Regions from separate parts of the Dactylosporangium sp. CA-092794 genome, predicted to be linked through region 2. Evidence: riboswitches for the same ligand, from Rfam matches in the RefSeq annotation. Region 2 holds a riboswitch; each other region holds the start of a gene.
What was found. A riboswitch is a leader RNA that binds a small molecule or an ion and turns the genes downstream of it on or off. The one in region 2 is predicted to bind S-adenosylmethionine.
Positions count from the first base shown of each region.

Region 1: linked by a shared signal. The riboswitch ahead of ACQPXD_RS22715 (putative leader peptide) and the one ahead of thrC (threonine synthase) in region 2 are both predicted to bind S-adenosylmethionine.
Region 3: linked by a shared signal. The riboswitch ahead of ACQPXD_RS34615 (thioredoxin family protein) and the one ahead of thrC (threonine synthase) in region 2 are both predicted to bind S-adenosylmethionine.
Region 4: linked by a shared signal. The riboswitch ahead of ACQPXD_RS02825 (aminotransferase class V-fold PLP-dependent enzyme) and the one ahead of thrC (threonine synthase) in region 2 are both predicted to bind S-adenosylmethionine.

Region 1 covers NZ_CP192044.1:5,279,380-5,286,307, forward strand. Annotated here, with positions in the region: gene ACQPXD_RS22705 (TetR/AcrR family transcriptional regulator) at 7-588, shown strand; gene ACQPXD_RS22710 (trimeric intracellular cation channel family protein) at 625-1,269, opposite strand; SAM riboswitch class IV at 1,408-1,519, shown strand; gene ACQPXD_RS22715 (putative leader peptide) at 1,555-1,632, shown strand; gene ACQPXD_RS22720 (LLM class flavin-dependent oxidoreductase) at 1,723-2,958, shown strand; gene ACQPXD_RS22725 (NtaA/DmoA family FMN-dependent monooxygenase) at 2,994-4,361, shown strand; gene ACQPXD_RS22730 (LLM class flavin-dependent oxidoreductase) at 4,361-5,497, shown strand; gene ACQPXD_RS22735 (LLM class flavin-dependent oxidoreductase) at 5,508-6,674, shown strand; gene ACQPXD_RS22740 (M20/M25/M40 family metallo-hydrolase) at 6,755-6,928, shown strand, end outside.
Region 2 covers NZ_CP192044.1:531,389-538,316, forward strand. Annotated here, with positions in the region: gene ACQPXD_RS02260 (AAA family ATPase) at 1-79, opposite strand, end outside; gene ACQPXD_RS02265 (alpha/beta fold hydrolase) at 157-2,850, shown strand; gene ACQPXD_RS02270 (ABC transporter permease) at 2,847-3,719, shown strand; gene ACQPXD_RS02275 (glucosyl-3-phosphoglycerate synthase) at 3,722-4,570, opposite strand; SAM riboswitch class I at 4,729-4,863, shown strand; gene thrC (threonine synthase) at 4,879-6,147, shown strand; gene ACQPXD_RS02285 (GNAT family N-acetyltransferase) at 6,474-6,928, shown strand, end outside.
Region 3 covers NZ_CP192044.1:8,096,925-8,103,852, forward strand. Annotated here, with positions in the region: gene ACQPXD_RS34605 (ABC transporter permease) at 1-77, opposite strand, end outside; gene ACQPXD_RS34610 (ABC transporter substrate-binding protein) at 74-1,732, opposite strand; gene ACQPXD_RS34615 (thioredoxin family protein) at 1,767-2,396, opposite strand; SAM riboswitch class IV at 2,613-2,701, opposite strand; gene ACQPXD_RS34620 (NAD(P)-dependent alcohol dehydrogenase) at 3,108-4,022, shown strand; gene ACQPXD_RS34625 (TetR/AcrR family transcriptional regulator) at 4,212-4,856, shown strand; gene ACQPXD_RS34630 (alpha/beta fold hydrolase) at 4,867-5,739, shown strand; gene ACQPXD_RS34635 (hypothetical protein) at 5,752-6,928, shown strand, end outside.
Region 4 covers NZ_CP192044.1:671,460-678,387, reverse strand. Annotated here, with positions in the region: gene ACQPXD_RS02855 (alpha/beta fold hydrolase) at 1-5, shown strand, start outside; gene ACQPXD_RS02850 (alanyl-tRNA editing protein) at 135-875, shown strand; gene ACQPXD_RS02845 (hypothetical protein) at 1,014-1,394, opposite strand; gene ACQPXD_RS02840 (AI-2E family transporter) at 1,796-3,049, opposite strand; gene ACQPXD_RS02835 (GroES family chaperonin) at 3,151-3,516, shown strand; gene ACQPXD_RS02830 (PrsW family intramembrane metalloprotease) at 3,507-4,853, opposite strand; SAM riboswitch class IV at 5,183-5,300, shown strand; gene ACQPXD_RS02825 (aminotransferase class V-fold PLP-dependent enzyme) at 5,325-6,515, shown strand; gene ligD (non-homologous end-joining DNA ligase) at 6,495-6,928, opposite strand, start outside.

The DNA.
Region 1 (6,928 bases), 4.7 Mb from region 2:
GTCGTCGTGGTGAACAGCACCGGCCCGCGCCGCCCCCGGGCCGACGCGCGCCGCAACGCCGAGCGTCTGCTCGCGGAGGCCGAGACCGTGTTCCGCGAGCACGGCGTGGACGCGCCGCTCGAGCACATCGCCCGGCGGGCGGGCGTCGCGATCGGCACCCTCTACGGGCACTTCCCGAACCGCAGGTCGCTGCTCGGCGCGTTGCTGCGCGAGCGCAACGACAGGCTGTTCGCGCTCGGCGACCGGCTCGCCGACGGGCCGGACGCGGAGGCCGACGCCGCGCTGGCGAGCTGGATCCACGCGGTCGTCGAGCACGCGGCGGCGTACCAGGGGCTCGCCGGCGTGCTCGCCGACGGTGTCGACGACACCGCGTCGGAGCTGCACGCCAGCTGCGCGCGGATGCTGGCGATCGGTGAACGGCTCATCGCCCGGGCCCGGGCGTCGGGTGCCATCCGGCCGGAGGTGCACGGCAAGGACGTGTTCGCGCTGATGAACGCGGCGGCGTGGCTGCGCCGGCACGGGTCGGCCGAACAGGCCGATCGGCTGGTGGCTTTCACCGTCACGGGCATGCGCGCCACACCCGCATGACGATCCCGCGCTGCCGCCCCGGCGGCGACGCGGCGGCTAGGGCGCGCTGGTTCGGCCGTTGCGTTGCCAGGCGCGTGCCGCAGTCCAGTGGCGGAGCATGGCGACGATGCGAAACAGGAATACCAGGACGGCTGCGACGGTGGCGACGACGGGCATCGGCAGGTCGGTGTGATGTGCGCCCGCGACGAGGATCGCACCGGCCGCCGCCGGGATCGAGTAGAGGCCCGTGTCGACCTGGACCAGGGCGGGTGTCTCCCGCGCGGTGATGTCCCGCAGGACTCCGCCACCGACGGCGGTGGTGATCCCGAGCAGTACCGCTTGCAGGGAACCGAGGTGGAATTCGAGGGCTTTGAGGGTGCCGGTGACGCAGAACAGCCCGAGCCCGGCGGCGTCGAAGACGAGCACCGTGAAGGCCAGCCGCTGTACCACGGGATGGATGAAGAACGTCACGACCGCGGCGATCAGCGGGATCAGCAGGTAGCCGATGTTCGTGAAGGCGGCCGGCGGCGTGTCCCCGATGATCAGGTCACGCAGGATGCCGCCGCCTACCGCGGTAAGCATGGCCAGAACCACGATGCCGACGACGTCGAACCGTTTATGGATGGCCATCAGGGCGCCGGACGTGGCGAACACGTAAAGGCCGACGAGCTCAAGGACGTCGATGGCAGTGCGTGCTGGCATGGCCACATTCTCGACCGGCCGCCCCGGCCGCGGTGCCGGCGGGCCCAGGTCGTTGCCCGCCCGGGGGAATACCCGCGATTCCCTAGTGTTCCTATAGGTATTGCACAGGATCTCGCGCCGCGGCTACAGTCACGTGCAGGTCATGAGTGTCAGCGTCAAGCCCTGGCTTGCTGACCGGCAACCCTCCGTCGCGGTGGGGTGCTCCAGGTGACGACCTGGCGGTGCGGGTCATGTGCCGCAAGCGCGAGTGGCGTGCGGTGGGGCGCCAGGGTGGAGGACAGGGGCATGACGCGGTTGATCGCTCGTCGGCACATTGATCTGCAGCGCGTGGCCGCCTCGCTGTGTGTCCGCCGCACTCGTTAGTCGGCCAACTCATCCACGAGTGCGCGGCCTGCTGGCATCAGCCGGTTCTTGACCGCCTTTTCCGGTCCGTCTCGTCGAAAGCGATGCCTTATGTCTGACCCATCCGATTTCCTGCACCTGGCCGTCGCCTTGGACGGCGCCGGCTGGCACCCCGCCGCGTGGCGCGAGCCCGACGCCCGGCCGCTGGAGCTGTTCACGCCGAAGTACTGGGTGGAACAGGTGCGGCAGGCCGAACGCGGTCTGCTCGACTTCGTCACGATCGAGGACGGGCTGCGGTTGCAGTCCGACGATCCGCTGGAGCCGGACGAGCGCACCGACCGGGTCCGCGGCCGCCTCGACGCGACGCTCATCGCGGCCCGCGTCGCGCCGGTGACCAGCCACATCGGTCTGGTACCGACGGCGGTCGTCAACCACACCGAGCCGTTCCACCTGTCCAAGGCGATCGCCACGATCGACTACGCCAGCACCGGCCGCGCCGGCGTCCGGGTGCAGTTGGACGCTCGCGCCGACACCAACGCTCATTTCGGGCGTCGCGAGATCCCCCCGCTGCGCCCCGAGGACTACGCCAGCATCCGCGACGGCATCGAGGTTCCGGAACTGCAGCAGCGGCTGCGCGACTCCTTCGACGAGGCCGCCGACTACGTCGAGGTGCTGCGCCGGCTCTGGGACAGCTGGGAGGACGACGCCGAGATCCGTGACGTCGCCACCGGCAGGTTCATCGACCGGGACAAGCTGCACTACATCGACTTCCAGGGCCGCTGGTTCTCCGTGAAGGGCCCCTCGATCACCCCGCGGCCGCCGCAGGGGCAGCCGATCGTCACCGCGCTGGGCCACGCGACGATCCCGTACCAGCTCATCGCCCGCTCCGCCGACGTCGGCTTCGTCACGCCGCACGACGCCGCACAGGCGGCGGCGATCGTCTCGGAGATCCGTGCGGAGCAGCGGGCGGCCGCACGTGCGGACGAGACGATCCATGTCTTCGGCGACCTCGTCGTCTTCCTGGACGACACCCGCGAGGCGGCCGTGGCCCGCAGGCAGCGGCTGGACGAGCGGGCCGGGGCCGAATACGGCAGCGACGCGCTGATCTTCACCGGTACCCCGGCCGAGCTGGCCGACCTGCTGCTGGACTGGCGGGGCGCCGGGCTCAGCGGGTATCGACTCCGCCCGGCGGCGGTGCCGCACGACCTGGCCCAGATCACCGGCGGGCTCGTCCCCGAACTGCAGCGCCGCGGCGCCTTCCGTACCACCTATGCAGCAACGACCCTGCGTGGGCTGCTCGGCCTGCCCCGCCCGACGAACCGCTACGCCACCACCGCCGCGGCCTGAGCGGACGGCGATCGCTCCACTGCTGAGAGGAAGACATGACCAAGCCGATCAAGCAGGTCCACCTGGCCGCCCACTTCCCGGGTGTCAACAACACGACCGTGTGGAGTGACCCGGCCGGCGGCAGCCACATCGCGTTCGAGAGCTTCGAGCACTTCGCGCGGACCGCCGAGCGGGGCAAGTTCGACTTCCTGTTCCTGGCCGAGGGACTGCGGCTGCGCGAACAGGGCGGGAAGATCTACGACCTGGACGTCGTCGGGCGGCCCGACACCTTCACGGTGCTGGCCGCGATCGCCGCGGTCACCGAGCACCTCGGGGTGACCGGGACGATCAACTCCACGTTCAACGAGCCCTATGAGGTGGCGCGGCAGTTCGCCAGCCTGGACTGGCTCTCCGACGGCCGGGCGGCGTGGAACGTGGTCACCAGCTGGGACGCGTTCACCGGGGAGAACTTCCGCCGCGGCGGCTACCTGCCCCAGGATCAGCGGTACGAGCGGGCCAGGACGTTCCTGCAGACCGCGATCGAGCTGTGGGACTCGTGGCGGGGGGACGAGATCGTCGCCGACCAGGAGACCGGCCGGTTCCTGTCCACCCCGGCGCCGGGAAGCTTCGCCCACCGGGATGCGCACTTCGACATCGCCGGGCAGTTCGACGTGCCGCGCAGCCCGCAGGGCCGTCCGGTGATCTTTCAGGCCGGCGACTCCGACGAAGGGCGCGACTTCGCCGCCGCCCAGGCCGACGCGATCTTCACGGGCCACTCGCAGCTCGAGGACGGGCAGGCGTTCTACACCGACGTGAAGAACCGGCTGGCCAAGTACGGCCGCACCCGTGACCAGCTGCTGATCCTGCCCGCGGCGACCTTCGTCCTGGGCGACACGGACGCCGAGGCCGCCGAGATCGCCCACGAGGTGCGACTCGCGCAGGTCTCGCCGGCGACCGCGGTCGCGTTCCTCGAACAGCTCTGGAACACCGACCTGTCCGGCTTCGACCCCGACGGTCCGCTGCCGAGCTTCGACCCGGTCGTCAGCGACGTCGACGGGCTGATCTCCAAGGGACGGGCCAGCGCCCGGCACTTCGCCAAGGACCCGATCGGCCTGGCCAACCAGTGGCGCGAGATCGCGGCGGCCAAGAACCTCTCCGCCCGCGAGGTGATCGTCGAGGTGACCGGCCGGCAGTCCTTCATCGGCTCGGCCGACACGATCGCGACGGCGATCAACCATCACGTGCAGGAGGACGCCAGCGACGGTTTCATCCTGGTCCCGCACATCACCCCGGCCGGGCTCGATCCGTTCGTCGACACGGTGGTGCCGCTGCTGCAGGAGCGTGGCGTGTTCCGCACCGAGTACGAGGGCCGCACGCTGCGCGAGAACCTGGGCCTCGCCGCGCCGGTGAGGGGAGCACGCTGATGAAGTTCATCACCATCACCCTGATCGTCCACGCGCCCGACCCGGTGACGGGCGCGCAGCAGTCGACCCACGACCGCTTCGTCGAGGTGCTGGACAACGCGCGGCTGGCCGAGGAGCTCGGCTTCGACGGGTTCGGCGTCGGCGAGCGGCACGAGCGCCCGTTCATCTCGTCCTCGCCGACCGTCGTGCTCAGCCACATCGCCGCCCTGACCAAGCGGATCCGGCTGTTCACGGCGGTCACCACCCTGAGCCTGCTCGACCCCGTCCGCGCCTTCGAGGACTACGCCACCCTGGACCACCTCTCCCAGGGCCGGCTGGACCTGATCATCGGCAAGGGCAACGGCGCGGCGCAGCGCGACCTGTTCAACGTCACGCCCGAGGACCAGTGGGACCGCAACGCCGAGTCCTACGAGGTGTTCCGCAGCCTCTGGCACGAGAACAAGATCACCTACGGCACCAAGTTCCGGCCGCCGCTGACGGACGCCGAGGTCTGGCCGCGGCCCTACCAGCGCCCGATCCGGATCTGGCACGGCAGCGCCACCAGCAGGGAGTCGGTGGACCTGGCCGCCCGCTACGGCGATCCGCTGTTCTCCGCGAACGTCACCAACCCGATCGACCCGTACGCGGAGCTGATCGACTACTACCGCGAGCGCTGGGCGCACTACGGCCACGACCCGAAGCTGATCACCATCGGTGCCGGCACCGCGGGTTACTACGCCACCAGGAACAGCCAGGACGCGATCGAGACATACCGTCCGGTCTTCGCGGGGTACCTCAAGTTCGCCGAACGGCTCGGCGTCGTGCCGGTGTTCCCGACGCTGGAGGACTTCGTCGAGCGCTCGTCGGCGCTGATCGGCAGCCCGGCGCAGGTCATCGACAAGGTACACCGCTACCACGAGCGGTTCGGCCACCAGGTGCTGCACCTGCACGCGGACGCGGGCGGGCTGACCGACGCCCAGCACCGGGACAGCCTGGAGCTGTTCCAGGCCGAGATCGCCCCCGTGCTCCGCCGGGAGATTCCCGACCCACCGCTGGGCTGGGAGCCCGGCCCGATCGTCTCCGACGAGGTGGCGGCGGGCACGACGGGTACCGAATCGGTCAGCGGCATCGCCGCACCCATCACCGTCACCGGCTGAAAGGCGCGACATGACCCGCACACCCTTGGCCGTCCTCGACCTCGTCCCGATCTCCACCGGCTCGAACGCGACCGAGGCGCTGCGCAACAGCATCGACCTCGCCCAGCACGCCGAACGCGCCGGCTACGCGCGCTACTGGTTCGCCGAACATCACCTGAACCCCGGCGTGGCCGGCACCTCACCCGCGCTCGTGCTGGCCGTGACCGCGGCCGCCACGTCGCGCATCCGCCTCGGCTCCGGCGCGGTGCAGATGGGACACCGCACGGCCCTGTCGACGGTCGAGGAGTTCGGTCTGCTCGACGCGCTGCACCCCGGCCGCTTCGACCTGGGGCTGGGCCGATCCGGCGGCAAACCGAAGCTGCTCGACGGCGAACTGTCCGCCGGCGCGGCTCCCCCCAAGGCGCCGACCGGCGAGCAGGCGAAGGTTGTCGATGGGCACCATCCGACCGGGCTGCGGATCCCGAAGCAGTTCTCGTTTTTCAAGCTGCTCGATTCACCCCGCTTCGCGCTGCACAGGCGGCTGCTCACCCTGCCGGAGGCCAAGCCGCAGGACTACGCCGAGCAGATCGACGACGTCCTGGCGCTGATCGCCGGCACCTACAAGTCGGGCGAAGGCGAAGCGGCGCACGTCGTGCCGGGGGAGCACGCCGATCTGGAGATCTGGATCCTCGGCAGCAGCGGCGGCGAGAGCGCCGAGGTCGCCGGCCGGCGCGGGCTGCGGTTCGCCGCGAACTACCACGTCAGCCCGGCCACCGTGCTGGAAGCGGTCGACGCCTACCGCGCGGCGTTCGAGCCCTCGCAGGTGAGGACCCAGCCGTACGTGTCCGTCAGCGCCGACGTCGTGGTCGCCGAGGACGAGGCCCGCGCCCGGGAACTGGCCACCGGATACGGGCTGTGGGTGCGCAGCATCCGCACCGCCGAGGGCGCCATCCAGTTCCCGACGCCCGAGCAGGCCCGCCGGCATCAGTGGACGGACGAGGAACGCGAGCTGGTGCAGGACCGGATCGACACGCAGTTCGCCGGCTCACCCGCCCAGGTCGCGGACAAGCTCGAACAGCTCCGTGACGCCACCGGCGCGGACGAGCTCATCGTCACGACCATCACGCACGACCACGCCGACCGCGTCCGGTCACATGAGTTGCTGGCCCAGGAGTGGGGACGGCGGGGGTACCTCTGAGCTCGCTGCGGCGGTTCCGCCGCGCCCGGTTGTGTTACTTGTGGGTAGGAGGTTCTTGCGCCGCTCGGTAGAGTCATCGTGTGCTGGATACCTCCCCCGCCGCGGGCGCCGGGTCGCCGGACGCGGGGGAGAACGCCGCGATCGAGGCCCTGCGCGCGCTCGTGCGGATTCCCACCGTCAGCCGCCGCCGTGCCGAGGACGTCGAGGAGGGCGTCTTCGAGCGCTTCCACGCCGAGCTGCGGGCGCGCTTTCCC
Region 2 (6,928 bases):
GGTGCAGGCGCACCACGCCGCGGCGGGCGTCGAGCGCGGCCGGGCGGAGGCTGGCAGTGAGCGTCAAGGTCGCCGACACGAAACCGAGCGTAGCCGTTGCTGAGAAGGGCCTGAGTCTTTCGGCGGGGCGCAACATCGGGTGCGTACGTTTGGTCAATGCGACTTCGCCTGCCGGGCCTCACCCGGCGCCAGGTCATCTCCGGCGCCGCCGTGATCGTGCTCGTGGCGGGGCTGGTCGGCTGGGCCGCGTGGCCGACGCCGAAGAGCTTCCGCGCCGTCGACCAGCTCATTTCGGTCCGGACCGGGCCGGACGACTCGGCCTCGGTGACCCTCGACACGACGCTGTACCTGCCCAAGTCCGCGAGCGCCGAGCACCCGGTCCCGGCGATCCTGCTCGCGCACGGCTTCGGCGGCACCAAGCAGAGCGTGCGCGCCGACGCCGAGCAATATGCCGACCTCGGCTACGCGGTGCTCGCCTGGACCGCGCAGGGCTTCGGCCGCTCGACCGGCGAGATCCACCTGGACAGCCCGGACTGGGAGGTCAAGGACGCGCAGCGGCTCATCGACTGGCTCGCGGCCCGGCCCGAGATCCGCAAGGACGGCGGCGATCCGCGGGTCGCCGCGGTCGGCGGCTCCTACGGCGGGGCGCTGTCGCTGCTGCTGGCCGCCCAGGACAGCCGGGTCGACGCGATCGTACCGATGATCACGTGGAACGACCTGGTCACGTCGTTCCTGCCGGGCGGGGTGTTCAAGAAGCAGTGGGCCGGGCAGTTCTTCGGCTCGTCGGAAAATCCGCAGAACGCCCAGTGCGGGCGCTTCGCCGAGGACATCTGCCAGGCGTACTTGTCCATCGCCACGACTGGCAAGGCCACGCCGGCCGCCGAGGCGCTGTTGCGCAAGTCGTCGCCGGCGCCGGTGCTGGACAAGATCAAGGCGCCGACGCTGCTCGTGCAGGGCCAGGTCGACACGCTGTTCCCGCTGAGCGAGGGCGACGCCAACGCGCGCGGCATCGCGGCCAACGGCACCCCGGTGCGGGTGGCCTGGTTCACCGGCGGGCACGACGGCGGCACCGGGCCGCAGTCCGAGGTCGACCGGCTGCGGTACCTCACCGGCCAATGGCTCGACCACTACCTCAAGGGCAACGGCAAGGCGCCCGAGAACAGCTTCACCTACTCGCGCGTGTCGGGGCTCAACGCGCAGGGCCGCGGCCTGGTGACCGCCGCGTCGTCGGTGCCGTCCTACCCCGGCCTCAACGATCCCGGCGCCGCCGTCGAGCTGCAGGGCCCGGCCCAGCAGATCGCCAGCCCGCCGGACGGCAACCCGGCGGGGATCTCCTCGCTGCCGCTCGCCGGCCTGTCCGGCCTGGCCGGGGGGAGCGGCGTCGCGGTGACCCAGGAGATCCCGGGCCAGCACGCCGACTTCGTCTCCGCCCCGCTCGCCGCCGCTTACGACGCGGCCGGCGCCCCGGTCGTGCACCTGCGCGCGGCGTCGCCGACCGGCGAGGCGACGCTGTTCGTCAAGCTCTACGACGTGCCGGCCAAGGGCGCGCCGTCGATCCCGGACGGGCTGATCGCGCCCGTTCACCTCACCGGGCTGCCGAAGTCGATCGCGGATGCGGTACCGGTGACCGTGACCCTGCCGGCCGTGGTGCACCGCTTCGAGGCGGGCAGCCGGGTGGGGGTCACGGTCGCCTCGGCCGACACCGCCTACTGGTCGCCGCCGGACCCGGTGGTCTACTCCGTCGCGGTCGACGGCGCGATCACGCTGCCCGCCATCGCCGGGACGCCGATCGCCAATCCCGACATCATTTGGCGGTACATCCTGGCCGGACTCGTCGCCGCGCTCGCGCTCGCGCTGCTCGTCGTGCTGCTCGTGGCCCGCGGCCGGGCCCGGCGCATCGACCGCAGCGTGGACACCGAGCTCGTGGACATGCCGCTGGTGGTGCGCGGGCTGCGCAAGGAGTACAAGAACTTCGTCGCGGTGTCCAAGGTGGACTTCACCGTGCGGCGCGGGCAGGTGGTCGGCCTGCTCGGCCCCAACGGCGCGGGCAAGACCACCTCGCTGCGGGTGCTCATGGGCCTCACCCGGCCGACCTCGGGCGAGATCCTGGTCTTCGGCCACCGGCTGCTGCCCGGCTCGCCGGTGCTGTCCCGGGTCGGCGCGCTGGTCGAGGGGCCGGGCTTCCTGCCGCACCTCACCGGCGCGCAGAACCTCGAGCTGTACTGGAAGGCCACCGGCCGCCCGGCCCAGGACGCGCACTTCGAGGAGGCCTACGACATCGCCGGCCTCGGCACTGCCGTCCACCGCAGGGTGCGCACCTACAGCCACGGCATGCGGCAGCGGCTGGCCATTGCCCAGGCCATGCTCGGCCTGCCCGAGCTGCTGGTCCTCGACGAGCCGACGGACGGGCTCGACCCTCCGCAGATCGCCGAGATGCGCAAAGTACTGCGCCGCTATGCCACAGGTGGGCGGGCCGTGCTGGTCTCCAGCCACCTGCTCGCGGAGGTGGAGCAGACCTGCACCGACGTCGTCGTCATGCACAAGGGCGAGGTGGTCGCGGCCGGGCCGGTCGAGGACATCGTCGGCGACTCGCCGTCGGTGCAGCTGGACGTGTCCGATGTGGACGCGGCCGAGAAGGTGCTGGAGGAGCTGACCGGGGTGAAGGCGGTGGCCTGGTCCGGCGGGCGCGGCCTGGTCGTCGACATCGACGGCACGCCGCGCGCCGAGGTGGTGGCGGCGCTGGTGCGGGCCGGGGTCGGCATCGACCGGGTCACGCCGCGGCGGCGGCTGGAGGACGCGTTCCTGTCCCTGGTGGGCGGGGACACCAAGGCGAGTGGGGAGCGATCGTGAGCACCGACGTCATCGGGGGTGCCGTGGGGTACCGCCCCGGCGCGACCCTCTCGCTGTGGACCGAGATCCGCCGGCAGGCCTCCCGCCGCCGGACCCAGCTGGCGCTGGGCTTCATGGTGCTGCTGCCGCTGATCATCCTGGTCGCGTTCCAGCTGGACACCGGCGGGGGCGGCGACGACGGCGGCGCGGGCGGGGAGTTCTCCCGCCTGTCCGACCTGGCCACCTCCGGCGGGCCGAACTTCACCCTGTTCACCCTGCTGGTGTCGGCGAGCTTCCTGCTGGTGGTGATCGTGGCGCTGTTCTGCGGCGACACGGTGGCCAGCGAGGCGAGTTGGGGGAGCCTGCGGTACCTGCTCGCGATGCCCGTCCCGCGGGCCCGCCTGCTCGGCATCAAGCTCGTCGTCGCGCTGCTCTACAGCCTGCTCGCGATCGTCACCCTGGTGGGCACCGCGCTGCTGGCCGGGACGCTGCGCTACGGCTGGGCGCCGTTGAGCGCCCCGATCGGCGGGGAGATCCCGGCCGGGACGGGCGTGGTGCGGCTGCTGGAGATCGTCGCCTACCTCTGCGTCACGCTGCTGGTGGTGGCCTCGCTCGCGTTCCTGCTGTCGGTGTCGACCGACGCCCCGCTCGGCGCGGTCGGCGGCGCCGTGCTGCTGCAGATCCTGTCCAACATCCTCGACCAGATCACCGCGCTGGGTAACCTGCGCACCGTGCTGCCGACGCACTACGCCGACGCCTGGCTGGGCCTGCTGTCCAGTCCGATGCAGACCGACGACCTGGTCAAGGGCTGCGTGGCGGCGCTCGCCTATGCCACCGTCTTCTTCGCCCTGGGCTGGTGGCGGTTCCTGCGCAAGGACGTGGTGAGCTGAGCTCAGGCCGGTGCGTAGCCCGGGACCGTCTCCATCGGGGGACGGTCCGGGTGGGCGACCGGAGTCACCCGCGGTACCACGGCGGAATCATGCCGCTCGAACTGCGTCAAGGTCGGCCAGAGCGGGTGGCTCGGGGCGACCCGGGCGTTGATCGTGTGCACGATCGTCGCGGCCATCCGGCCCAGGGCGGCCGTGTCCTGATGGCCGTGGGTGCGCTGGCCCAGGTCGACCTGGGCCACCGCGTCCAGCCCGTGGCGGGCGTAGGTGTCGATGAGCAGGCCCGTCTCCACGCCGTAGCCGGCCGCGAACGGCAGCGACTCCAGCAGGCTCCGGCGGGCCGCATACTCCCCGGCCAGCGGCTGCACCACCCCGGCCAGCTCCGGGAAGTGCGCGTTGAGCAGGGGCCGGGCGGCCAGCTCCGTGACCCGGCCGCCGCCGGCCGCGGAGACGTCCAGCAGCGGGCGGTCGTAGAAGGCCTTCACCATCAGCGTCGCCGGGTCGGCCAGCAGCGGGCCCAGCAGGCCCGTCACGAAGTGGGGGCGGAAGTCGGTGAGGTCGGCGTCGACGTACACCAAAATGTCGCCCTTGGTGACGGCGAGCGCCTTCCACAGCACCTCGCCCTTGCCCGGCCGGGAGCCGGTCGCCGGCAGGATGTTGTCGCGGTGGTGGACGGTCGCGCCGGCCGCCGCGGCCACCTCGGCGGTGCGGTCCACCGAGCCCGAGTCGACCACCACCAGCTCGTCGACGATCGGGCCGAGCATGCGCACGCCGGTTACGATCTCGCCGACCGTCGGCTCCTCGTCCAGCGCGGGCAGGACCACGCTCACTCGGGTCTCACCCTTCGCGGCCAGGACTTCCTCCGCCGGCCAGTCGCGCCAGCTCGAGGTGTGCCGGGAGAACCACTCGGCCGCGATCGGGTGCATGAATGAAACGCTAGCCCTGTCCACCTCGTGAGATGACTCATACCCAGAGGCCGGTGGCGCCCCTTACACTCGGCTTATAACTGAATACCTCATCCAGAGGGGCAGAGGGATACGGCCCGATGAAGCCCCGGCAACCCCTGCGGTGGCTCGATGTTGAGGCTCTCCGCGGTAGGTGCCAAATCCGTCCCGGCGCGCGCCCGTGCGCTTGGGAAAGATGAGAGGAAAGGCCTCCCGTCATGACCTCGACGCTCAGCGTCTTCACCGACTCCCCGGCCCGCAACCTGGTCTGCCGCGGCTGTGGAGCGACGTTCCCGCTCGCCGCGCAGCACGCCTGTTACGAGTGTTTCGGCCCCCTCGAGGTGGGCTACGACCCGGCGGCGCTGGCCAAGGTGACCCGGGAGCAGATCGAGGCCGGCCCCAAGAACATCTGGCGGTATGCGCCGCTGCTGCCGGTCGGCGTCGACCCGGAGTCCCGGGTCACGCTCGACCCCGGCCTCACGCCGCTGGTCAAGGCCGACGGGCTGGCCGCGGAGCTGGGCTTCACCGCACCGCTGTGGGTGAAGGACGACTCGGCCAACCCGACCCACTCGTTCAAGGACCGGGTCGTGTCGGTCGCGCTGACCGCGGCCAAGGCGCTGGGCTTCACGCGGTATTCCTGCGCCTCCACCGGCAACCTCGCCAACTCCGTCGCCGCGCACGCGGCCCGGGCGGGCGTCCCCTCGACCGTGTTCATCCCGGCCGACCTGGAGCCCGGCAAGATCGTCATGACCGCGGTGTACGGCGGCGAGGTCGTCGCCATCGAGGGCTCCTACGACGAGGTCAACCGGCTCTGCTCGGAGCTCACCGAGACCGACGAGTTCGAGCACACCGCGTTCGTCAACGTCAACGTCCGGCCGTTCTACGCCGAGGGCTCCAAGACGCTCGGCTACGAGGTGGCCGAGCAGCTCGGCTGGCGGCTCCCGGCGCAGGTGGTCATCCCGATGGCCAGCGGCGAGCTGCTGACGAAGATCGACAAGGCGTTCGCCGAGCTGGTCGAGATCGGCCTGGTGCCCAACACGCCCTGGAAGGTCTTCGGCGCGCAGTCGGCCGGCTGCAACCCGATCGCCAAGGCCCTGCACGACGGCGCCGACGAGATCATCCCGGTCAAGCCGACCGGCATCGCCAAGTCGCTCAACATCGGCGACCCGGCGGCCGGGCTCTACGCGCTCGAGTCGGTGCGCCGCTCCGGTGGCTGGATGGAGTACGCCGACGACGACGAGATCCGCGCCGGCATCCAGCTGCTGGCCCGCACCACCGGCGTGTTCGCCGAGACGGCCGGCGGGGTGACCGCGGCGGTGCTCAAGAAGCTCGTCGAGTCCGGCCGGCTCGACCCGAGCGCGGAGACGGTGGTGTTCAACACCGGCGACGGGCTCAAGACCCTCGATGCGGTGGCGGAGCTGGTGGGCCCCACCCATCGGGTGAAGCCGTCGCTGAAGTCGGCCCGGGAGGCCGGCCTGCTCGGATGATTTTTTCGGCTCCCACCGTTACGGTGGGTTCACAATCTGAGAGCGCTTTCTCGCTCGGATGAGGGGCGGGTCGTCCGATCGGCGGATGTGATCTATACGGTGCGTAATTGGTGGCGCGCCGAGCGTCCGTTTGAGGACTTGACGCCTTAAGACCCGAGCGCCAGGATGCTCGGTGCGGGAGGACGTGTCGCCGCGAGGCTTGAGCCGATTTTCTCGGTGGGAGCCCGCGACCACAACACCGGAGGTGTTGGCGAGCGTCCTCTCGACCAATTCTCCGGCATTTTAATGGTTTGCCGGGAAGTCTTCCGGCCGCCACGCTGAGGCGCATGGCCCTGCAAACCCTTGAGATCGTCGAGCTGCCCGTCGATGACCCGGCGGCGGTCGACGCGGCGCACCGGATCGCCGACGAAGCGATCCGCAGCGATGCCCCGGACCTCCCGCCCGAGTGCCGCTACGCCTTCGGCATGCAGCTGGTGCACCCGCGCCCGGGCGCCGATCGGCAGGTCTTCCTCGCCCACCGCGACGGCGAGCCGGTCGGCACGGTCGCCCTCGAATTGCCGACCCGCGACAACCTTGACAAGGCCCACATCGAGGTCTCCGTCCCCGTCGGCCTGCGCGGCCGGGGCATCGGCCGGGCTCTCTATGCCCACGCCGCCGGCCTCGCCCGCGACCGGGGCCGCACCTCGGCGCTCAGCTTCAGCCCGCTCGCCCCGGCGCCCAGCGGGTTCGCCGCCGCCATGGGCCTGCAGAACGGGCTCACCGACGCCCGCCGGAAGCTGCG
Region 3 (6,928 bases), 5.4 Mb from region 2:
GCGGCGCCCACCGCGCGGGCAGAGGAGGCGCTCAGGCCTGCCCTGCCCCGCGCGTCGGCGACGAATGTGACGCTCACTCATGCTTCCAGGCGTCGTAGAACGTCGGGAACGCCTGTGGCTCGAACACCACGCCGTGGACCTTGCCGCTCGAACCGAGCAGGTAGTTGAATACGTATACTGGGAATACGGCGACCGCGCCGGTGATCCGGTGCTGGGCGTCGCCGTACAGCTCGGCCTGCTTCGCCAGGTCGGTCGTGCCCAGGGCGTCGATCAGGTCCTGCTCCACCGCCGGGTCGTTGAAGTTGGCGGCGTTGGTGCCGAAGCTGCCCTTCGGCAGGTTCTCGCTGCCGAACAGGGTCCGCAGCGCATCGGGTGACGACCGCTGCCAGCTGAAGTCGGCCAGGTCGTAGTTGCCGTTGGCGGCGTCGGTCATGAAGGTACCCAGGTCGGGATTGGTGTTGTTCACGTAGATCCCGATCTGCTTGGCGGCCGCCTGGATCTGGTCCGCCAACGTATCGCGCTGCTCCCGGGCGTACGCCTTGAGGAACGGGTGCACCACGGTGAGCCGGACGCCGTTGCGCGTGCGGTAACCCTCGCTGTCGCGGCCTGTCCAGCCGGCGGCGTCGAGCAGCTTGTTCGCGTCGTCGGCGTTGTACACGTACGCCGACTCGATCGACTTGTCGTAGCCGACGGTCGTCGGCGACAGCGGGCCCTTCGCGGGCTGGAACTGGCCGAAGTAGAGCTTGTTGACGATCGTCTGCCAGTCGATGCCTGCACGGAAGGCCTTGCGGACGTTGATATCGGCGAAGACTCCCCGGGAAACGTTCGGGTAGTAGTTGTAGTTGCCGCCCGGTGCGGCGGCGGACTGGATCTGGAATCCGGGGGTGCTCTTCAGCTGCGCCACGTCGACCGGCGGCACGCTGGCGATCGAGTCGATCTGCCCGCTGGTCAGGGCGCCGTAGCGCGACGCGTCCTCGGGCACGATCTTGATGGACAGATTGGCGAGGTACGCGGGGCCGTTGTGCGCGGCCGTTTCCGGCGCCCACTTGTAGGCGTCGTTGCGGACGTAGTCGATGCCCTTGCCCTTGCTGTAGCCGTCGACGCTGATGAACGGGCCGCTGCCGACCACGTGGGTGCACAGGTCCGCCGGCGACTTCTTCAGCGTGCCGGGCGCCTCGATACCCAGGTAGGCGGAGGCGAGGGTGGGCAGGAACGCCGAGTTCGGCGACTTGAAGTGCACCTGCACGTGCGTGGCGTCGACCACCGTCGTGCCGCTGTAGGTGGCTATCGTGCCGGCCGCGAGCTGCGACTTGGTGGCAGGATCGACGATGTGGTCGAGGTTGGCTTTCACCGCCGCGGCGTCGAACTTCTCGCCGTCGCTGAACGTCACGTCACCGCGCAGGGTGAACGAGTACGTCAACTGGTCGGCGGAGACCGACCAGTCGGTGGCCAGCCACGGATGGATCGTGCCGTCGGCGCTCAGCGACACCAGCGAGTCCAGGATCGGCCGGGCGAACAGCCCGTCCACGTCGGCTGGGCTCTGGTGCGGGTCGAGGCAGGAACCGTCGCCGTTGACCGCGAAAGTGAGGGTACCGCCGCTGACGGGCGTCCCGGCATCGGACGATCCGCCGGCGGCCGTTGCGGTGCAGGCCGACAGCGTCGCCAGCATCGGGACGGCCAGGGCCAGGGCTGCGGCGGTACCGCGGCGTGATGAAGTGCGGGGGGTGGGCATGAGGGGTGTCACTCCTTGCGAGTGTCCAGGGACGTCAGGGGGTGGTCGCCGGGCCGGCCGGTTCAAAGGTTCGGATGGTGCAGAGCACACCGAGTGCCTCGACCAAGCTGGATCGTTCGAGCTCGAGAAGGTCGCGGCGCAGGCGCAGCTCGACCAGTTCGGCCTTCACCTCGTCGGTCATGCCGACCGGAAAGGTCGCCCGATCCAGCTCCGGATGCGCCTCGAAGAACGACGTCAGGTATTCCTCGCATCGCTCCCGGATCACCGGCGTCCGCTCGACGATGACGCCCAGCTCCTTTTCCTCCCCGGTGCTGAACACGTAGGTGGGTATGTGGCTGCGTCCCTCGAACGGGTAGGCGTCCGCGACGTCGCGGGTGGTGTCGTCGCGGACAAGCACATGCAGCCGGATTTTGCCGGTCTCGTCCGCGATCCGGGCCAGGATCGGCAGGTTGGCCGCGACGTCGGGGCACCAGTCCTCGACGATCGCCAGCACGTCGATCGGCTCGTCGATTCGGTCCAGCACGACGCGGTCGCGGTCGTCGAGCTCGGTCGCCGCGTAGTTCTCCCGGAACGTGGCGGTGAACGTGCTGGACCTGGCGACAAATTGATCGAAGGTGATGGCTTGCGTGAAGGCTCGGGCGCGCCGGCCTGGTGAAATGGACATTTTGCGGTCCCTTCGGGTCCGTTAGTGTGCGGTGCGATCGCCCGGATGCGTCGAGTGCGGAGAAGCCGGAGCGGCTACTCCCGCAGCGGGTCGGCGAATGCGGCATGCAGCCGATGCAGGCCACGGTCCGCCGGACGCCGGAGGATCGGCGGACGGACCGTGACGGATGCGCTGTGGTTGGTCTTTGTACTCCCTCGGCCGAGGCCCAAGGTCAGGGCCGCGCGCTTACCGCCGGTCGTTGTGTGGTCGTGTCATCGCCCGGGGCCCGGCCAACAAGCCGGGGCTGAACGCTGGCGCTCGCAACACGGCCTGTCCGAGTCGGCCGCAAGGACCGACAGCCGCAACGATAGGGGCCCGCCGGGCAAATGTCTATCAAGCCCATAGGATTAACAACAGTCGTGCGGATCACAGGTCCAGCGGCCCCGGCCGGCCCGGCACGGCGTTCCCGAAGCCGCAGACGCAAGGTTGGCCAACCTCAGCCCGCTGGCGTTAGTTCCACAATGGACGGCTAGGCGCAGCGCACCCGCGCCGCCCCGGCTCCGGCGCGCCCCGGGCGGGCCGTCCCGCCACTGGACAACCGGGGTGGCACCCCATATCGTGTGCACGATAACCGGTGGCTTCCCCCATTTAGCCGGAGAGAGGATGCACGGGCCAATGCGCGCAGTTCAGTTCGACCGGTTCGGTCCCCCAGAAGTGCTGCACGTCAGAGAGGTGCCCGCGCCGACGGCGGGCGAGGGTGAAGTGCTCGTCGACGTCCACGCGGTGGGTGTGGGTGGTGGGGAAACCATGTTCCGTTCCGGCGCGCTGCGGCGCGTCCTGCCCTACCGCTTCCCGCAGGGCGTGGGCAACGATTTCGCCGGGCGCGTCGCGTCCGGCGGTGCAGACGGCCTGCGTGCGGGCGACGCGGTGTACGGCCTCATGCCGTACCGCACGTTCGGTAGCCTCGCCGATCGCATCGCCGTCCCCGCCGGCAAACTCGCCGCCGCCCCGCGCGACGTCGACCTCATCCACGCCGCGGCCCTGCCGTCGTCGGGCACCACCGCGGTCACCGCCCTGGTGGACAAGGCGGCGCTGCGCGCCGGCGAACGGCTGCTCGTCCGCGGTGCCGCCGGTGGTGTCGGCAGCATCGTCGTACAACTCGGCAAAGCCCTCGGCGCCCACGTCACGGCGCTCGTCAGCGCCCGCAACCTCGCGTGGATCCGCGAACTGGGCGCCGACGCCGCCTTCGACTACCGCGCCATCGCTCCCGGCGATCTGGGCAAGTTCGACGTCGTCGTCGACATCGTCGGCACCGACCTGGGCGCCTACCGGTCCCTGCTCACCCGGCGCGGACGCATGGTCCTGCTGGCCATGGACCCGAACCGGATCATCGCGTCGGCCGCTTACACAGTCTGGGCGAGCGCCACAGCACCCAAGCGGGTCAAGTCGTTCAGCAACAACCCGTCGGCCGAGATCATCGCCACACTGACCAGCTTCGTCGACTCGGGCGCGATCCGCCCGGTGGTCGATTCCGTCTTCCGCATGGAACAGACCGCAGAGGCCCACGCCCGCCTGGAGGCGGGCGGCGTGCGAGGCAAGTATGTGATCGCCCTGAAAGACCCGAAAGGGACGACCTCCGAGGCATGACACCCCGGCCCCGGCGAGGCCGGCCGGATGCCGGCCGCGGGGTGTTCGAGGTCGAGTCGGAGCCTGGCGTCGTCCACAGTCCAACTGCCCGTCGGAAGCGGTCATCTAGGCTGGACACACGTTGCAAGCGTCCCGCCCCGCTATCATCAGCGCCGCCAACGAGGTAGGCGACGCGAGAAATGGTGACCGATGACCAAGATCCGCAGCAAGCAACAACTCATCGAGGCTGCTGCCAAGGTGTTCACCGAAAAGGGCTACGAAGCGGCCCGCATCGAAGACATCGGAGCCGAGCTTGGCGTCTTGCAGGGAAGCCTGTACTACCACATCGGCAGCAAAGCCGGGTTGCTGCGGTTGGTGCTCAGACATCGCTTCAACGACATCACGGAGCGTATCGAGGGGATCTCACAGAGTTCCGACCAGCCTCCGGTGAAGCTGCGCCAGGCGATCGAGGCGCAGCTGCACTACGTCGACCCCCACCTGCCCGAATTCCCGCAATGGTTCAGCAGTCCCGCAGCGACCAAGGAGACCAAGGAGGAGGTGGAGCACGATCGGCAACTGATTGCCAGGTTTCGCGGGAGCTGGCAAAACATCCTTACCGAGGGCATCGAGTCCGGCGATGTGCGCGACACGGTCGACCCCTCCATCGCGGTGCTGTCGATCCTGGGGATGTGCAACACCGTCGCCCGCTGGCACGACTGGGCCGATGAGCGGTCGCCCGACGAGATCGCGGATCTCCAGTTCGACATGATCTGGGCCGGCATCGCGGCCGCCGGCCGTCAGGGCCGGTCCAGAAAACTTTCAAACCGTAGTAGAATCAAACGGAGTTCAGAGTAGACTCACCCGCATGACGCGTACGGGCGTGGCGAGGGCCAACGGCATCGAGATCTGCTACGAGACCTTTGGCGACCCCGCCCGTCCCGCGATGCTGCTCATCATGGGCCTCGGGGTTCAGCTCACGGCATGGGAACCGGAGTTCTGTCAGGCGTTCGCAGACCAGGGGTTCTACGTCATCCGATACGACAACCGCGACACCGGCCTCTCGACGAGGTGCGAGCCGGGAACCTCGGGCACCGAAGACGGGGCCTACACGCTTTATGACATGGCCGCGGACGGGATTGGCCTGCTCGCCACGCTCGGCATCGCGCGTGCACACGTCGTCGGCGCGTCCATGGGCGGCATGATCGCGCAGGCGATGGCGATCCGATATCCCGACCAGGTGCTCTCCTTATGCTCCATCATGTCCACGACCGGCGCGCCCGGCGTCAACGCGGCCGATCCCCGGGCGCTCGGCGCGGTGACCGCCACCGAGCCGGAGACACGCGATGACGCCGTGCGCAGCGCCGTCGCCCGCGCTCGTCTCCTGGCGGGCGGAGGCTTCTCCTTCGACGAGCCGCGGGTGCGCCGCCGCGCCGCCGCGGCCTTCGACCGGGCCAACTACCCGGCGGGCAAACAGCGCCACCGTGCCGCCATCGCTGCGACCGGCGACCGGACGGAAGCACTTCGGCAGCTGCGGTTGCCCACGGTCGTCATCCACGGAGACAGCGATCCGGTCATGACACCGAGTTGCGGGAAGGCGACCGCGGCCGCCATACCCGGCGCGAAGTTGGTCGTGATCGCCGGCATGGGACACGAGATTCCGCTCGGCGCGCAACCACAGATCATCGAGGCGGTCGTGCGCAACGCGAGGCGTACCTTGACATCGAGCGACCTCCACTAGCCCGGCCCGCACATGGACCGGCCCTCGATCCCGAAGTCGCCCGACGAGCTCACGGACACCTTTCGCGCTATCTGGAGCGCGCGTGGCGCGGCGATCTCGTGGACCTTCGACGTACCGCCCTGCCCCTACGACCCGGGCCATTTGGCGGATCTGACCGCGAGCCAGCGGTGGGTGAGCTACCTGCCGCCGGAGCTGGCCACCCCGGCCAACCGCCGGCTGCTGGCAGCCATCTTCCCGAGCATGCGCAGCTACGCCGCCCACCCGGACAACGCTTTCACCAACGACGGTGACCGCTCCGGCTGGTTCGACTACGACGCGGCCATCGACGCGCCTTACCGCGGCACCGAGGAGCCTCAGCTCGTCGAGCGGCTGGCGAAGGAGCAGCGGACCCTGCTGAGCCTGAACGAGTACATCGTGGCGAGTCAGGACAGCAAGGTGTTCACCGGGCGCTATCTGGACGAGCGGTCCACCTGGGCGCGCATCGGCAGCCGCCTGGACGGCCGGCTGGTCGCCGCACGGTTCGACGGCAGCGAGATAGCTGAGGGCTTAGGCAACGAGGAACCGGTGGACGGGTCGCTGCTCGTCGCCTATGACCTGGAGCCCGCGGATCATGGTTCGGTTCTTGGCGCCCGCTCGTCCGGCCGACCGGCCGCTCCCCGCCGGAGCGCCGCCGACGCCGGGGCCAGCATGCCGATCCGACCCGGCGCAGCAGCGCCTGCCAAGGCGCGGACGAAACCAGATCCCGCCGCCGCGTGGCGTTCGATCACCGCCACCTACCTCCGTCTGGGCTTCCACAACGAGCTCGGCATCAGCGCCGAGGCGTACGTCGCTTCGCTGCCGCGCTTTACCCGGCAGCCCCCCGGCTACCGCGATCGACTCGGCGTACCGCTCCTCATCGAGCCGCGGTTACCCTGGCAACGGCAGGCCCAGCTCGCCGGCATCGCCTTGTCGAACGGATCACGCACCAGCACCTACCGACCGTTCGACCATAGATCGGAGCTCCCCGACCGCCCATACGCGGCCTGGTTCAACGATTGGGCGCAGCGATTCGCCGAACCGATAGCGCCGGGCGACGCACGTCGACAACTGGCCGAGGACGAGATCGGTGCCAACGTGCATGAACTCGTTGCCATGGAACTCGCCCACCCGGAGCTGAGCCTCGCCGGGCGGTTCTTCGAGGCGATCGGCG
Region 4 (6,928 bases), 140 kb from region 2:
CCTGAACGGCCGGCACCTCCTGACCGAACGGGCGACCCGCTGACGCGTATCAGAATGGCGTCTGACGGGATCTACATTGCATGAACAGTTCGCGGTACTGGGCGGGGCCGACCCGCCGCATATAGTCGGCTTCCATGGGTGTCACACATCACGGCCGCACGTACCGGCTGGACCTGGCCGACCCGACCCTGCGCGAGTGGACCTGCACGGTCCTGCACTCCTCGGCCGAGGACGGCATCGTGCTGGACCGCTCCGCGTTCTACCCGGGCGGGGGCGGCCAGCCCCCGGACCACGGGGTACTCCTTTGGCAGGGCGTGCAGACCCGCATCGCCGGCACCCGCAAGACCGCCGACGACCTCTACCTGCAGCCCGTTGACGGCGACCCGCTGCCGCCCGCGGGCACCGAGGTGACCGGCGCGGTCGAGGACGACCGGCGCACCAAGCTCATGCGCACCCACTCGGGCCTGCACGTGCTCTGCGGCGTCGTGTTTCGCGACTTCGGCGCCATGGTCACCGGGGGCTCGATGGAGCCGGCGGAGGCCCGAATGGATTTCAACCTGCCGGAGGTACCGCCGGACTTCAAGACTCGGCTCGAAGAGCTCGTCAACGCCGAGGTGATCGCCGACCGCAAGGTCGTGACCAAGGTCCTCGGCCGCGAGGAGGCGCTCGCGCTGCCGGACATCATCCGGACGCAGTCGAACCTGATCCCCGCCGACGAGGAGGAGATCCGGATCGTCGACATCATCGGCCTGGACACGCAGACGGACGGCGGCACGCATGTCGCGTCGACGGCCCAGATCGGGCGGTTGCAGGTCGTGAAGGTGGAGAGCAAGGGCAAGGCCAACCGGCGCGTCCGCGTCCGCCTCACGGACTGACCGCTCGGGTCCACCGGCCGCCGTCGCCGCAGGGGGACGCGGCCGGAGCGCCGCTCGGACCGAACGTTGCGATCGATAAGTCGGGCGCTCCGCGCCACGACTTATCGGATTTTTCGCCTGACGGGGGAAATATCCGATTCATGCGCGATGACGACAGGCCCGGCGAGGTCGGTCTCGGCCCGCGGGCAGCGCGGGCAGCGCGGGCAGCGCGGGCAGCGCGGGCAGCGCGGGCAGCGCGGGCAGCGCGGGCAGCGCGGGCAGCGCGGGCAGCGCGGGCAGCGCGGGCAGCGCGGGCAGCGCGGGCAGCGCCCTGGCAGAGTCGGCGGCGCGGTGCCCGGACCCGATCTGGTCGGGGATGTTGCGGGAAGTGGTGGCGCAGCGGGTGGGCAGGTGGTGGTCGCCGCGATTGGGCGGCGGCGCAAGCGGCGGGTTCCGGCCTGGATCGGCGCCGGCCGCACGGGCGCGGAACGTCCCGCCGGTGACGCGGTAGCCAGGGCGAACGTATGTATCCGTGATCATGCACGTTGCCGCGGCCGCACCGCGGGTTTGCCATGATCCCGGAGACTTTGGGTACACGGGTGTACATCAGCGCTCCGTGATCATGAAAAACCGGTGGTGTCGGCGGCCGGTCAGGCATGATCACGGAGACTTCCGGTCGTAGGGGGCTCCGGGATGACGCTCGCGGCGATCGGGTGGCAGCGCAGCGGATCCCGGCGGGCCGGTTCGCGCGGCAATGCAGGAGCCGACGGAGCTGCCCGAGGCCATCAGCGGCGGCGGCCGCCAGATCAGGCCGGGGCGGGCGCCGGAGTTTCGCCCGTATCGGATTTTTCGCCTGTCGGGGTATAAATCCGAAAAGTCCGGACACGAAGTGTCTGGACTTTTCGGACCCTTCGTCGTGAACGGGGCGCGGGGAGGACGAGTCAGTCGGAGGAGGCGATCACGGCGTCGGGTGGGGGTTCGCTGCGGTGCTGGACCAGGTGCCGGATGCCCGTGTTCAGGACCGCGACCAACGGTACCGCCACCAGCGCCCCGATGATGCCGGCCAGTACCACCCCGGTAGCGATCGCCACGATGACGGCGAGCGGGTGGACCGAGACCGCCCGCCCCATGATCAGCGGCTGCAGGACGTGTCCCTCCAGCTGCTGGATCGCGATCACGCCGATCAGTACCACCAGCGCGGTCAGGGGGCCCTCGTCGACCAGGGCGACCAGGACCGCCACCGCCCCCGAGACCGTCGCGCCCACGATCGGGACGAAGGCGCCCAGGAACACCAGCGTGGCCAGGGGGAACCAGAAGTCGACGTGGAGGATCAGGAGCAGCAGGCCGATGCCCAGGGCGTCGATGAAAGCGACCAGCACCGTGGCCCGCACGTAGGCGACCAGCGTCCGCCAGGCGGCCTCGCCGGCGCGGCGGATCGGGTCGCGGGCCGGGGTGGGCAGGATGCCGGTGACGAAGTACCAGATTCGCTTGCCGTCGCGCATGAAGAAGAACGTGACGAACAGGATCAGCAGTAGCAGGGCGAGGAACTCGACCGTCGCCGTGGCCGTGTTGACCGCGCTGTTGGTCAGGGTGCCGCGGTTGTCGCTGAGCCAGGTCGTGGCGGCCTGGAAGGTGGCGTCCAGCTGGCGGCCGCTCAGGTGCAGCGGGCCCGTGGTGAGCCAGTCCTGGATCTGTTGTACGCCGATCGACGCCTTGTCCGAGAGCTCCGGGAAGCCGTTCACGAATTCGCTGATCACCAGGGTCAGCACGCCCGCGACCGCGGCCAGGCCGGTGATCAGGACCACGAACGCGGCCAGGGACGGGGGCAGCTTCACGCGGCGGCGCAGGACGCCCATCATCGGGGCGAGCAGGGCCGACAGGAGCAGGGCGATGCTGAGCGGGATGACGACGGTCTTGAGCCGGCCGATGAGAAAGAGCAGTATCGCGGCCGCGGCGATGAGGAGCAGCAGGCGCCAGGACCAGGCGGCGGCGATGCGCAGGCCGTAGGGCACCTCGGCGTCGTCCCGGCTGGCCGTCGTGGCGTGGCTGAGCTGCTCCTCCGGCTCGGGATCCGGGGGGTCCTGCGCCCGGGCCTCCTCGAGGGCGGCGGCCGCCTCCCGCTCGGCCTTGGCCGTCTCCAGCCGCTGGAGGTAGGCGCGGCGCAGGTTGGCCCGCACCCGATCGAACCGGCCCACGTACATACCTCCTGCATGCGGCCCCGTCACCCCATTCGGACTCCTCACGGTAGTCCGGGTCGCCTGAGGGTTGCACGCACCAAAGCGGTAGCGTCGCAAGCGTGACAGCGCAGCCCGCCGCCGGTTACCAGCCGGCCACCACCCAACCGGATGAACCCCTGCCGATCCGGCTCCTGCACGACCGGGTGCTCGTCCGGCTGGAGGGCCCCGAGGGCGAGCGCCGGCACGTCTCCGGGATCGTGATCCCGGCGACGGCGTCGGTCGGGCGGCGGCTGTCGTGGGCGACCGCGGTCGGGGTCGGGCCCAACGTGCGGTCCATCGTCTCCGGCGACCGCGTGCTGTTCGACCCCGAGGAGCGCTCCGAGGTGGAGTTACAGGGGCGCGACTACGTGCTGCTGCGCGAGCGCGACGTGCACGCCGTGGCGGCCCGGCGGGTCGAGCCGGACTCGACCGGCCTTTACCTGTAGAGCGGCACCGGCACGGGCACGACCGGGGTCGGCGGGGCGTCGAGCACCCGCACCACGCCGTCCGGGAAGGTGATGTGGTACCGCGACCCGTCCCACACCGCGCGCGGCGACTGCGGGTCGCGCCCTGCGAAGACCTGCCGGTAGGCGTCCAGCGCGACGAGCAGCCGGCGCTCCTCGGCCAGCGCCTCCGCCCGGCGCGCCGGCTCCTTGTCCAGCCCGCGGTGCAGGCCGTCGCGCAGCAGCGCCAGCCGGGTGGCGTCGAACTGGAAGGCCCGCATCGCCTTGGCGCCGGCGTCGCCGGCCACCCGGCGGGCCCAGCGCCGCGCCGACAGCCGCCGGCCGAGCGTGCCCAGGGCGGCGACCTCGGGCGGGGCGAACCAGCCGGCGCGCGCGTACTCCCCCAGCACCCGCTCGGTGAGCCGGCCCTCGTTGGAGCGCAGCCAGAGGGCGAAGCCGACCATGCACAGGAAGATCGGCATCATCACCGCGAAGTAGCCGTACAGCAGCACCCACGCACTGGTCGAGGCGGTGACCGACATGAGGTTCCACGAGCCGTGCAGCACCATGGCGGTCAGCAGGCCGGCCACCGGGGCGACGAACCGCACCGCCCGGCCGGACGAGCGCGACGCGACGCCGAGCCCGATGCCGGTCATCGAGGTGAACAGCGGGTGGGCGAAGCCGGTCATCAGGATCCGCACGATGAAGATGGCGACCAGCGCCGCGGCGCCCCGCACCGGCCCGGACTGGTCGGCGGTGTCGCCATAGCCCTTGAATCCGAGGTACAGGATGTTCTCCACCATCGCGAACCCGGTCGCCGACAATCCACAGTAGACGATGCCGTCGATGATGCCGGAGTACGCCCGCGGCCGGCGCCAGAACAGCAGCACCGGGCCGAGCGCCTTCATGCTCTCCTCGATCAGCGGCGCGACCAGCACCGCCACGAGCGCGTCGGACAGGCCGGCTTTCTCCGCGAAGTAGCTGCCGGCCGTGTTCACCACGAGCGCCACCCCGGTCGCCACGCAGGCGCCCCAGCCGAAGACGAAGACGAGGTACTTCACCGGCTCCGGCTCGTACCGATCCAGCCAGAGGAAGCAGGAGACCAGCACCGGCACCGGGATGACGGCCGCGCCGACACCGACGGCCAGGGCGGTCCAGCCGCCGCTGAAGCCGAAGAACGTCAGCACGGCCACGCCGCAGAGGGCGATGAACCCCATGACGCCGATGAGCGTCCACAGCCGCCGCCGGTCCGAGCGCTTGGCGGGCGGGGCGGCGGCCAGGGCGAGCGCCGCGGTCGGGTACTGCTGCTGCCCCGTGTCCGGCTCCGCCGCCTCGGTCACGTTCGGCACTCCGACGCCCGGCAGCACGGGCGGCCACGCCGAGGGCGCTCCGGGCCCTGCGGCCGGCGCCGAGGGACCCCCGCCCGGAAACGCGGGAGCGGCCGGAGCCGCCCACGGGCTCCGCTCCGGCCCGGCCGAAGGCGCCGGGGAACCCGAAGCAGCAGCCGGAAAGCCGGAAGGCGCCGGAGAACCCGAAGGAGCCGGAAAGCCCGAAGGCGCGGGCGGACCGGACGGCGACGCCCAGGGGCTGGGCTCCGGCGGTGTGGCGGGCGTCCCACTCGGCGGGAGTTCGCTCATGCCGTCACTGTATCCGCGGTACCGTCAGCTCAGGTCATGAGTGCCAGCGCACAAGCCCCGGCTTGCTGGCCGGCAACCCTCGCGTTCGCGGCGGGGTGCCCCGGGTGATGACCCGGCCCGGCACGTGGTGTGCCCGGGCAAGCGCGAGCGAGAGGACTCTGTCCCGTGTCCGAGATCCTGTCCCCCGGTGAGATCAAGCTGCGCGACGGCCGGTCCGTCGACTTCGCCAACCTCGACATCGCCGCCACCGCGCCCTGCCTGCGGGTGGTCGCCGACGCCGTCGCCGACCTGCTGCCCTACTACGGCAGCGTCCACCGGGGCGCGGGTGCGCTGTCGGAGCGCTGCACCCGCGAGTACGAGCAGGCCAGGGAGACGGTCGCGGACCTCCTCGGCCGCGGCCCGGACGACACCGTGATCTTCACGCGCAACACCACCGACGCGTTCAACCTGCTCGCGCGGGCCTTGCCCGAGGACACCACGGTCATCACGTTCGACACCGAGCACCACGCCAACCTGTTGCCCTGGAGCAACACCGTCCGCCTCGCCGCGCCGAGGTCGCCCGAAGAGGCCATCGAGGCGCTGGAGATTTCGTTGTACCGCCGCCAAACCGGCAATGTCCTGGTCAGCGTCACGGCGGCGAGCAACGTGACCGGCGAGGTGTGGCCGGTGGCCCGGCTGACCGAGGTCGCGCACCGCTTCGGCGCCCGGATCGCGGTCGACGCGGCGCAGCTGGCCCCGCACGCCCCGGCGAGCCTGGCCGGGCTCGGCGCCGACTACGTGGCGTTCTCCGGGCACAAGCTCTACGCGCCGTTCGGGGCCGGGGTGCTGGCCGGGCGGGCCGACTGGCTCGACGCCGCCGAGCCGTATCTGGCCGGCGGCGGGGCGAGCGCACACGTGGCCGACGACGGCGCGGTCCGCTGGGCGACCGGCCCGGCGCGGCACGAGGGCGGCACCCCCAACCTGCTCGGCGCGGTCGCGATCGCCACCGCGCTGCGGGCGCTGGTCCGCGACGCCGCGCCGCGGGCCCGGGAGGCGGGGCTGGTGCGGCGGCTGCGGGCCGGGCTCGCGTCGTTGCCGCACGTCGAGGAGCTGCGGCTCTTCCCGGCCGACGCCGAGCGGGTCGGGATCGTGTCGTTCGCCGTGCTCGGCGCCGACCCGGGCGACCTCGCCGTCACGCTCGGCCGCGATCACGGCATCGGCGTGCGCACCGGCCTGTTCTGCGCGCACCCGCTCACCCGGCGGCTGCTGGCCGAGGCCGCCGACCGGGCCGGCGCGACGGAGGCACCGGGCCAGGCGGTCAGGGCGAGTTTTGGCATCGGTACCACGGAAGCGCACATCGACCGGCTACTGGCCGCCCTGCAATAGGTCACCCAGCGTCGCGACCCGGTCGAGCACGGCGGACGGGGTCAGGTCGGCCGCGGTCAGTCGGCCGGCCTCGACCTCGTCCCAGGTCAGCGGCGCGCTGACGGTCGGTGTCGGCCCCGCCCGCAGCGAGTACGGCGCCACCGTCGTCTTGAACGCGTTGTTCTGGCTCCAGTCGATGAACACCTTGCCGGGGCGCAGCTGCTTGGCCATCTTCGCCACGATCCGGTTCGGCCGCCGGCGGGCCAGCTCCTCGGCGAGGCTCTTGGCGTAGTTGCTGACCGTGTCGGCGGACTCGTCGCCGGGCAGCGGTACGACCAGCTGCATACCCTTCTTGCCGGAGGTCTTCGGGCAGCAGGCCAGCCCGTCGGCGGCCAACCGCTCGCGCATGAGCAGTGCCACCTCGTAGCACTCGG